3 regions of the Lactiplantibacillus sp. C232 genome follow, and region 2 is predicted to be linked to each of the others. Evidence: predicted binding sites of a transcription regulator. Region 2 holds the regulator's gene; each other region holds the start of a gene.
The links. Region 2 encodes Rex, which represses fermentation and respiration genes when NADH is low (regulators of the CRP and FNR family bind a similar motif). Its sites were predicted from a motif close to TTGTGAANTANTTCACAA; they were not measured.

Region 1 (3,277 bases), on a different contig from region 2:
TGGGGTTGAACATGATTTACTACCGGTGATTTATTTTGAAAGTAAAACGCAAACTGTCAATCATCTAGCTTAATAGATGCTGACAGTTTGCGTTTTATGTTAAAAATCAATCGCAGGATTAAAGGTTTGACAAGCTTGTTCGACTAGATAAGCAATCGGTTTAGCTAGCACGTGACTTGGTAAGTAGGCAATACTAAAATCAAGGCTGAGCTCGCTTGTTGGTAATTTGAACGCATTGATAGGGTACTTGGCTGGTTGAGTGGCTAGTTTTGCCAACATTGCAGTGGCTAGAACAATGCTACCAAGTCCTTGAAGTGTCAAGCTTAGTGCAAAGCGAGAGTTATCGACTTCAATGAGTGGAATCGTTTGAATGCCTTTATCGGCAAAGTAATGGTCAACCAGTTCTTGAAAGCGAGCTTCACCGACTGCACGGATGACAGGCTCACCAGTCATTCCTGTAAGAATGGTGGGGGTGAACGGTCGCCAAAATTGATTGGACTGATATATTCCGGCTGTTTTTGGAATGACTAAAGACAAAGAAATTGTCTGCAAAGGGATGGTTTTGACGTTAGTTTGATGAATTGTTTTGCCAATAAAAAAGTCTAGCTGATGACTAGCTAGCAACGTTTCTGCTTTTGATGTTGTGATTTCTAGTATTTTAGTGCGAATGTTCGGAAAACGTTGATAAAAAGCAGGTAGTGTTTGACTAAACCAAGCATTAGCCATTGGTGGTGTAATCCCAATCGTCATACTTTGATACTTATTTTGACTGATTTCTTTAAGTTCAGTGTTCATTCGCTGATGGAGACGGGCGTCACTTTGCAAATAAGTCAGTAATCTTTCTCCAGCATAAGTTAATTCAAGTGGATGATGGCCGCGGTCGATTAAGGGGGTCCCAAAATGAGTTTCCGCACTTTTAATTGTGCGGCTAATGTACGGCTGACTGATGAATAAACTTTGTGCAGCTTTCGTCATACTATTGTGCTGTTGAATAGCTTCTAAAAATACTAACAATTTATTTTCCATGAAATCGCCACCTTTAATGCTTAATCTTATTAAAATCAAGTATAACCCATTACTCATTTGTAATAACAGATAATCAGATTGTTATTTCTATAAAAATGAAAGCGGTTATATAATACAGATGTAGTTAAAAAATGATTCTGTTTGTGATTTAAATATCAATTTCAATTGTGCTTTAGAATACGTTAAATGGATTTTGAAAGGGTGGTCAGCATGCTCCAAAAAATGAATCAGGTTAAATGGGATTATCAATATGATACGGTAGTTATTGGCTTTGGTGGTGCCGGGGCGACAGCAGCGCGGTTTGCGGCGGATGCACATGCGAAGGTATTGCTCACGGATGCAGCGCCGAATGGTCATGAAGGAGGCAATACCCGTTATTCTGCCCAACTCTTAGGAACGGTAGATAGTTTCGATGAGGGTAAAAAATATTATCAAAACTTAACGGCACCCATGCAATTAGACGATAGTATGATTGATACTTTCGTAGCGGGCATGGCGAATATGCGCGACTATGTTCAAAAGTATCTCAATGTTGAACCGGTGAGTGTCAAAAATGATTTTACAGCTGCTGATTCTCCAATTTCATTAGACAGTGCAGTTCATGAGTTTCCTGAATTTGATGGAGTTCAATCCTATGACTTTACAACTGTCCATCATGGCATTTTTGATGCAGCTTTGTGGAAAATTCTTCGACAAAAAGTGTTAGATCGGCAGCAACAGATTGATGTCTGGCTTAGTGCTCCGGCACAACATCTGATTCAAGATCCCACTACGAATACAATTATCGGTGTCCAAATCGAACGTCAGCATCGTTTAGTTAATGTTCGAGCTACCAATGGTGTAGTCCTAGCATGTGGTGGTTTTGAAAATAATCAACAAGCCATCCAGGACTACCTTGGTGCTGAGCACTTGGCACCATTAGGCACGCTGTTTAATAAGGGTGCTGGTATTAAGATGGCCCAAGAAGTTGGCGCGGACTTTTGGCACATGCAAAATTATGAATCACTCGGATTTTTACATGGTCTTTCGATTGCCGTACCACAAGGTGAACGTGGTCGCTTGATTTTAGGCTGGCCGGAAGTTAACCATGGTAGCGTTATTACGGTGGCTGATGACGGTAGTCGGTATTTTGATGAGAGTGAAGCCAACCGGCACGGTCACATTTATGATCATGGAATGTGGCGAGTACCGCGGACAAATGTCCATCCATACCTGGTTTTTGATGAGACTCAGTATCAACAGATGTTAGCAAGTCAATATACGCCGATTAATAATCTCACCGATTTAGTTGTGAAGGCCACTACTCTAAACGACTTAGCACGAGTTATGGAAGTTGATGGTACGGTACTTACCAAGACCGTTCATGATTTCAATTATTTTGTCGAGTCTGGTACTGACTACGCGTTTAATCGGCAGGTTGATACGATGCGGGCATTTGATGGTGGGCCATATTATGCGCTTAAGTTAACAAACAACGTACTTAATACCCAAGGGGGACCACGTCGTAATGACCGGGCAGAGATTTTAGATGCAAATCAGCAACCTATTCCGCACTTGTATGGTGCAGGTGAATTGGGCGGTATTTGTGCAAATCAGTATCAAGGTGGCGGTAATTTAGCTGAATGCCTGATTTTTGGAAAAATCGCTGGTGAAAATGCAGCTAAACCTAAGGAAGAAACGACACAATTAGTCGATGAAAAAGCAGTGGCTAAGCCGGATGCGAATACTAGTGCTTCGGTGCATCAGACTGGTGCCAATGATTTGCTAGCTGAAGCATCACCGGACATCACAGTTGGTGAACACCAATACTTAGGGCGCTCAGATGATGGCATTGGTGGGCAAGTTGTGGTTCGTATCACGTATGTTGACCAACAATTAACTCATGTTGAAGTAGTTGAACAACATGAGACTGGTGAAGTTGGTGGTCAGGCAGTTGCCGAATTGCCGGCAAAAATGGTGGCTGCTAACACTTATGATGTGGATGCAGTTTCCGGCGCTTCTGTATCGAGCCGTGCCATCAAGGCCGCAGTCAAGGACGCGCTATCCCAGGCCGAACAGACCGTGTCAAATGATTAACCACTGATCGCACAACCCACGAATCACCTAGTGCTTTTAGTATCTTTTAGTGCGTAATACCGGTAAACTAGAATTAACAAATTCAATCAATGGAGGCCGCTCATGCGTATTACAAAAACGAGTTTGCTCCTCAGCAGTTTATCATTGGTACTCAACACGTTGTCATTGATTATGG
Region 2 (3,277 bases):
ATTTATTTTAAGTTGCGCAATTTAAATGGATTAGTCTTCGATTGCAACGATATCTTTTTCGTGCAATACCAAATACTTAGCACCTTGATACTTGACTTCGGTACCGGCATACTTATCGAATAATACTTGATCGCCGACCTTCACGCTGGGGTCAACTTTTGTCCCGTTATCTAAAACACGACCGTCATTGACGGCAACAACCTTACCGCTTTGGGGCTTTTCCTTAGCGTTATTGGCAATGACAATACCGCCAATTGTTTGTTCTTCTTCTTCTTGTTGTTGCAAGATAACGCGATCTCCTAATGGTTTTAACACGTGAATCCCTCCATTTATTCTTTTTTAGCACTCCTCAACCTCAAGTGCTAATTACATTGTCAACTATATCATTTTAATTCAAGATTGCAAGTGATTTGTCAATTATTAGTCAAAGAATGTCAAATCGACTATAATGAATACTATTGAAGTATCAATAAATCTTAAATCAAACTTTTAAAAGGACGTGACTTGATGGTTAATCGCCGCCAATCAATCTTTATTCTTATCATCTACTTTATTATTTACGCACTACCGAGCGTCCTTGTGACTGCTTTCCATCAGCTAGGGGCCCAAGTATTCGTGATTCAAACGGTCGACTACTTAGTCGGTGCAATCCTACTCATCTGGTTGGCGAGTCGCATGCGGACAAAAAACGTTGTTGAAAAACAACCAAGTAACTGGTTCATGACGTTCATCTGGGGATTGATCGGTCTTGTCCTAGTCATCATTGGTCAAGTCATCATTTTAAAAATGACGGCTTTACTGGGACAGTCAACAGCGTCAACCAACACGACCACCCTCTTAACTGTTGGGCAACAATATCCCGCTTTCTTCTTAGCCATCATTGTCGGTGCCCCGATTATGGAAGAAATCGTCTTCCGCAAAGTTATCTTTGGCAATCTAAGTGCGGTTACTGGTCAGATTGGGGCGGCCTTGATTTCTAGTGTGTTATTTAGCTTTGCACATGCGGATGGTCACTTTATCCTCTATGCCTTTATCGGGTTATTATTCTGCTGGTTATACCAGCACACCGGTCGGATTCAAACATCGATGACGGCCCACATCCTAATGAACGCATCGGTTGTGTTACCCACGTTATTAGGCTTACTGCACTAGTATCATTACTAGGTAGCGCTAACCTAGCGTTTCAACGTTAATTTTCACCGAATATTTATACGTTACAATCAATGATTCGTGATCTAAGTATGTTAAAAAAGCTTCCCTGAATAATTCAGAGAAGCCTTTTTATAGCCATTTAATTTCAAAGATAAAGCGAGTTATTAATCTTCAGTCTCATTTTCATCGTCATTACCATTGTCACCTAATTGCTGACCGTAATGTTCAATGAAGTAGATCAATGTTTGTAATTCGTTGGTCAAATCAACGTTCTGAACCCGTACTGTCTCAGGAACGGAGATTCGTAACGGCGTAAAGTTCATGATTCCTTTGACGTTTGCATCAACCAAGTCATCGGTAATTTTCTGAACAACCGTGGTTGGCACCGTTAAGATAGCAATCTCAATCTGTTGTTCGATCAATTGCTTTTTGAGCTCCGTCATTGGGTACACTGGAACCCCACTTTGGACTGTATTGGCAATCGCCTCGTTGACATCAAATGCTGCTGAAATGCGGACATTACTGTTTTTGTGAAAATTAAAGTTCAGTAGGGCGTGGCCCAAATTACCGACCCCAATTAAAGCAACATTCGTTAAGGTGTCTTGATTTAAAATCTTTTTGAAAAATGCAAGTAACGTTTCAACATCGTATCCATACCCTCGTTTGCCGAGCGCCCCAAAATACGAGAAATCTCGCCGAATCGTTGCTGAATCTACTTTAACCGCCTCGGACAACTCGGTCGATGAGACCCGCTTCTTATCTGCATCTAGCAAGATATTTAAATAGCGGTAATAAATCGGTAACCGTTTTGCCGTTGCCCGTGGAATTTTTGTTTCTGCCATTCGGACGTGTCCTCCTAATTAAAAGTTTGTGAATTTGCTGACACTATTCTAGCATAACGCGTGACTTTGTGAAATAATAATTACTTATTATTCCGAATAATTGGGTCAGGCCGTTACAATATGCTACAATTATGTCACGAATTAAATGTGAAAGGAGCTTAATAAAGCGTGATTTTACTACAAGTACAGCAAGTTATGCGGCGTTTTGGCGCCGATGTCTTGTTCGATAACGTACAAATGGATATTCAAGAACACGCTCGGGTGGCCCTCGTCGGTCGAAACGGGGCCGGAAAATCAACCTTACTTAAAATGATTGCCGGCGAAACGGTACCGGACGAAGGCCAGATTTCAATGCGCAAGGGCTTAACAATCGGTTACTTGGCGCAAGACCAAGGACTGGATAGTAACAATACGATTTGGGAAGAAATGAGTAGTGTCTTTGCTGAGTTACATGCCATCGAAAAACGGATGCACCAGCTCGAAAATCAATTGAGCGACCCCGCAATCATGAATGATGAGCAGGCTTATCAACAGACCCTGAAAACCTATGATCAGATTCAAACTGGATTTCAACAAAAAAACGGGTACGGCTACCAAGCTGAGATTCGGGGCGTGTTGCACGGCTTCCAATTCGACGCCGATGTGTACGATAAGTCGGTGACGGCACTATCCGGTGGACAAAAGACCCAGTTGGCCTTGGCCAAGTTGTTACTTGAAAAACGGGACTTGCTTATCCTTGACGAACCGACGAACCACTTGGACGTCGAAACTCTTACTTGGTTGGAAAGCTATCTCCAGTCTTACTCTGGTGCGCTGCTAATCGTTAGCCATGACCGTTATTTCTTAGACCGGGTCGTTAACGAAGTCTATGACTTATCACACCATGAAATGGTGCACTACACTGGTAACTACGACCAGTTTGTGCAAGAAAAAGCGGCTCGAATCCAAGCACAATGGAAACATTATGAAAAGCAACAAGCGGAGATCAGCAAGCTTGAAGACTTTGTTAATCGTAACATCGTGCGTGCTTCTACGACAAAACGGGCCCAGGCTCGGCGTAAGCAGTTAGCAAAGATGGACCGCCTTGACCGCCCTGATAGTGACGAGAAGACTGCCCACTTTGGCTTTCATGCGGCTAAACAAAGCGGCAACATTGTGTTGACCGTCAAAGATGCAGCCGTGGGCTATGATGGTCAGATTCTTTCGGAACCCGACAACTTGAATATTAAGAAACATGAAGCTATTGCCATTGTTGGACCGAACGGTATTGGAAAATCGACTTT
Region 3 (3,277 bases), on a different contig from region 2:
TGATGCAACGCTTAGGAAAAGCCCGGACGCAAATCGTGCGTAACCGTTTCTTGAGCATCAACATGCAGTACGCGCATTTCTTACGCGAAGTACCGAAGATCATCAAGTTGGCTGATCACGGTATCTCAGCTGCTGACTGGGATGCTACGGTTGAACGGAAACTAGCCGAGATTAAGGAACGTCATATCTCGTTAACAACGGTCTCAGCTTACATGTACCTGCATGACTTAATGACCGGAAAGCACGGGCAGCGTGACATCCGGTTTGTCTTCTTGGATGAGATTCAAGATTACAACGCCTTTCAGCTAGCGTTCCTGAAGTTTAGCTTCCCTCAAGCCCGCTTCACAATGCTCGGTGACTTGAACCAGGCGATTTTTACCAAGGAAAACAGCCATTCGCTGATCAATGAATTGGCCACATTATTTGACCCTGAAAAGACGCGGGTCGTGCAATTGACTAAATCGTACCGGTCAACGCAACAGATTACTGATTTCACCAAGGAAATTTTAGTCAATGGTGAAGCCGTCACGGCTTTTGATCGTCAGGGCGACTTGCCAAATGTCGTTGTGACGCCTAACTTTGAAGCAGGGGTTGATCAAGTCGTTGATCAGCTAGCGATGAACGATTCTGAACGTGATACGACGGCAATTATCGGGAAATCCTTAGCAGAATGCGAGGCGCTCACGAAGGCCCTGAAAGCTCGTGGTGAGCAGGTCACGTTGATTCAAACTGAAAATCAACGCTTGGCTCCTGGTGTCATTGTAGTCCCGTCTTTCTTAGCAAAAGGGTTGGAGTTTGACGCGGTCATCGTGTGGAACGCTAATCAGGAAAATTACCAACGTGAAGATGAACGGCAACTATTATATACAATCTGTTCACGGGCCATGCACGAGCTAACGCTAGTCGCGGTGGGGAGCTTGTCACCGTTACTAGCGCGGGTGAACCACGCCTTGTATACATTAAATGAAGCAAAAGTTTAAGTCAGTTTAAGACAGTGAGTACCGCTCCATTCACCTGGAGTGGTACTTTTTTTAGTTTTACTTGTGAAGGAAATCTTAAGGTGCGTCAGGATGATCAGTAGTGGAACAGTTGGGGACTTGTGTCGGAATAACTAAGAAAACGCTATCATAACGATGGAATAAGCGTTAAAATTAACTCATCAAGTGCAGTAGTCGGTGAGAGACAATGACCTTAATACTGACTAGGCACATAATATCGTGAAAATACTAACAACTAGTTAGAACGGTTGTTAGTGACCTGAGGAGGAAACGACGATGTCAATCACTGAAATGTTAGGTATTCAATATCCCATTTTTTCTGGTGCCATGATGCGAATTGCGACCCATGAATTAGTCGGGGCGGTTTCGGAAGCTGGGGGACTCGGTGTTTTAGGTTCAGCGGGGTTATCTGCCGAACAGTTGCGAGCAGAGATCCAAGCGACCCGCAAGCTGACGGATAAGCCGTTTGGTGTCAATTTAATGTTACAGATGAAGAACTGTCCAGAACTGGCCCAAGTCATCATTGATGAGGGGGTCAAGGTCGTGACGACTGGTGCGGGTAACCCGACTTCATATATTCCGCCGCTACACGCGGCCGGTATTAAAGTGATTCCAGTGATTGCTTCGGTTCACCATGCCCATAAGATGGTGGCGGCCGGTGCGGATGCGGTGGTTGCTGAAGGTCAAGAATCAGGCGGACATATCGGTCAAACGTCAACGATGGCATTATTACCTCAAGTCGTGGACGCTGTTGATATTCCGGTGATTGGTGCTGGCGGTGTCGGTGATGGCCGCTCGATTGCGGCGATGTTTGCGCTGGGCGCCCAGGGTGTGCAGTGCGGTACGATCTTTCTGACAGCTGAGGAGTGCCCAGTTCCAGCTAGTTATAAGCAACGGGTATTGGCTGCCAGTGACACGGATACAATCGTGACTGGCCGCAGCCAGCGCGATCCGGTACGGGCGCTAGTTAACCCGATGTTGGCACAATACTTGCAATTGGAGCAAACTAACGCGCCGGTAGCGGAATTACACGCGTTAGCGGACGGTTCATTTGCGAAAGCCGTTGAAGATGGCGATATGGAACATGGTACGCCTATGGCCGGTGAAGTGGCAGGGATGATGACGACAATTCGGCCAGTCAAGGAAATTATTACGACGTTGTTTGGTCAGGCTCGTGAGGTCGCGGCACAACTGAAAATCGAATAAGATACAGTAGCATAGCTCGGTACTAGGTCAGCGTTAACTAGTATCGAGCTATTAATGGTTATTGGCTACCAATTAGGAATCCGGTTAATTTGAATTTTAATCAGCGTTTGATAAGGGTTTCATGTTATAATCAACCCATTAATTTAGTAATGGTGGCAGACAGAAATCATGGAAGATCAGATGAACTATTATCGCTTCTCACGTGAACAGTGGAAGCAATTTTATCGTAACAATCAGCATCAAGTACCATTGACCGCAGCCAATTTGCACGAAATTGAGGCGTTTAATGACCGGATTAGTCTCGACGATGTCCGTGATATTTATATGCCGTTTGCGCATTTGTTGCAGGCCAAGTATGAACACTACTTGTCATGGCGGGAAACGGAGTCCGTTTTTTTACACCGTCAGAACCGCCAATCACCCTTTATTATTGGAGTGTCTGGAAGTGTGGCAGTTGGCAAGACCACCACAGCACGGTTATTAGAGATTCTATTTAAATATTTATATCCAGACCGGCGGACGCAATTGATTACGACGGATGGTTTCTTATACCCGAATGCCGAGCTCAAAAAGATGCAATTGATGGAACGCAAAGGGTTTCCGGAAAGCTATGATATGACGCGGCTGATCCAATTCTTGAACGATGTGAAGAGCGGAAAGCCGTTAGCGAAGGCCCCGGTATACTCTCATCAGACTTATGATATTGTGCCAAACCGTTTTGACGTGATCACGCATCCTGATATTTTGATTATTGAAGGAATCAACGTGTTGCAATTGCCAAGCAATCAGGCGATCTACATTAGTGATTTTACGGACTTCTCAGTGTATGTGGATGCGGATGCCGATTTAATTGAAGATTGGTACTTAGAACGCTTCAAGGCCCTGATGAAAACGGCTTTCCAGGATCCGACGAATTATTTCTATCCTTGGGCGATCGGTGATCCGAAGGACGCAATGGCGATGGCCGAGCGTGTTTGGGAAGAGGTTAACTTGAAAAACTTGAATGATTATATCTTGCCAACCCGTAATCGTGCGGATTTAATTTTGCACAAAGTTGCGCATCATGTGATTGA

Region 1: the regulator Rex is predicted to act here: its motif matches at 1,168-1,185, upstream of MZO41_RS12160 (FAD-binding protein).
Region 3: the regulator Rex is predicted to act here: its motif matches at 1,216-1,233, upstream of MZO41_RS12855 (nitronate monooxygenase).

Annotation. Positions count from the first base shown of each region.
Region 1 is NZ_JAMSKZ010000013.1:35,524-38,800, forward strand. It holds gene MZO41_RS12150 (helix-turn-helix domain-containing protein) at 1-29, shown strand, start outside; gene MZO41_RS12155 (LysR family transcriptional regulator) at 100-1,026, opposite strand; gene MZO41_RS12160 (FAD-binding protein) at 1,213-3,102, shown strand.
Region 2 is NZ_JAMSKZ010000006.1:62,333-65,609, reverse strand. It holds gene groES (co-chaperone GroES) at 31-315, opposite strand; gene MZO41_RS07540 (CPBP family intramembrane glutamic endopeptidase) at 508-1,152, shown strand; gene MZO41_RS07535 (redox-sensing transcriptional repressor Rex) at 1,317-1,994, opposite strand; gene MZO41_RS07530 (ABC-F family ATP-binding cassette domain-containing protein) at 2,163-3,277, shown strand, end outside.
Region 3 is NZ_JAMSKZ010000015.1:2,001-5,277, reverse strand. It holds gene helD (RNA polymerase recycling motor HelD) at 1-980, shown strand, start outside; gene MZO41_RS12855 (nitronate monooxygenase) at 1,275-2,204, shown strand; gene coaA (type I pantothenate kinase) at 2,373-3,277, shown strand, end outside.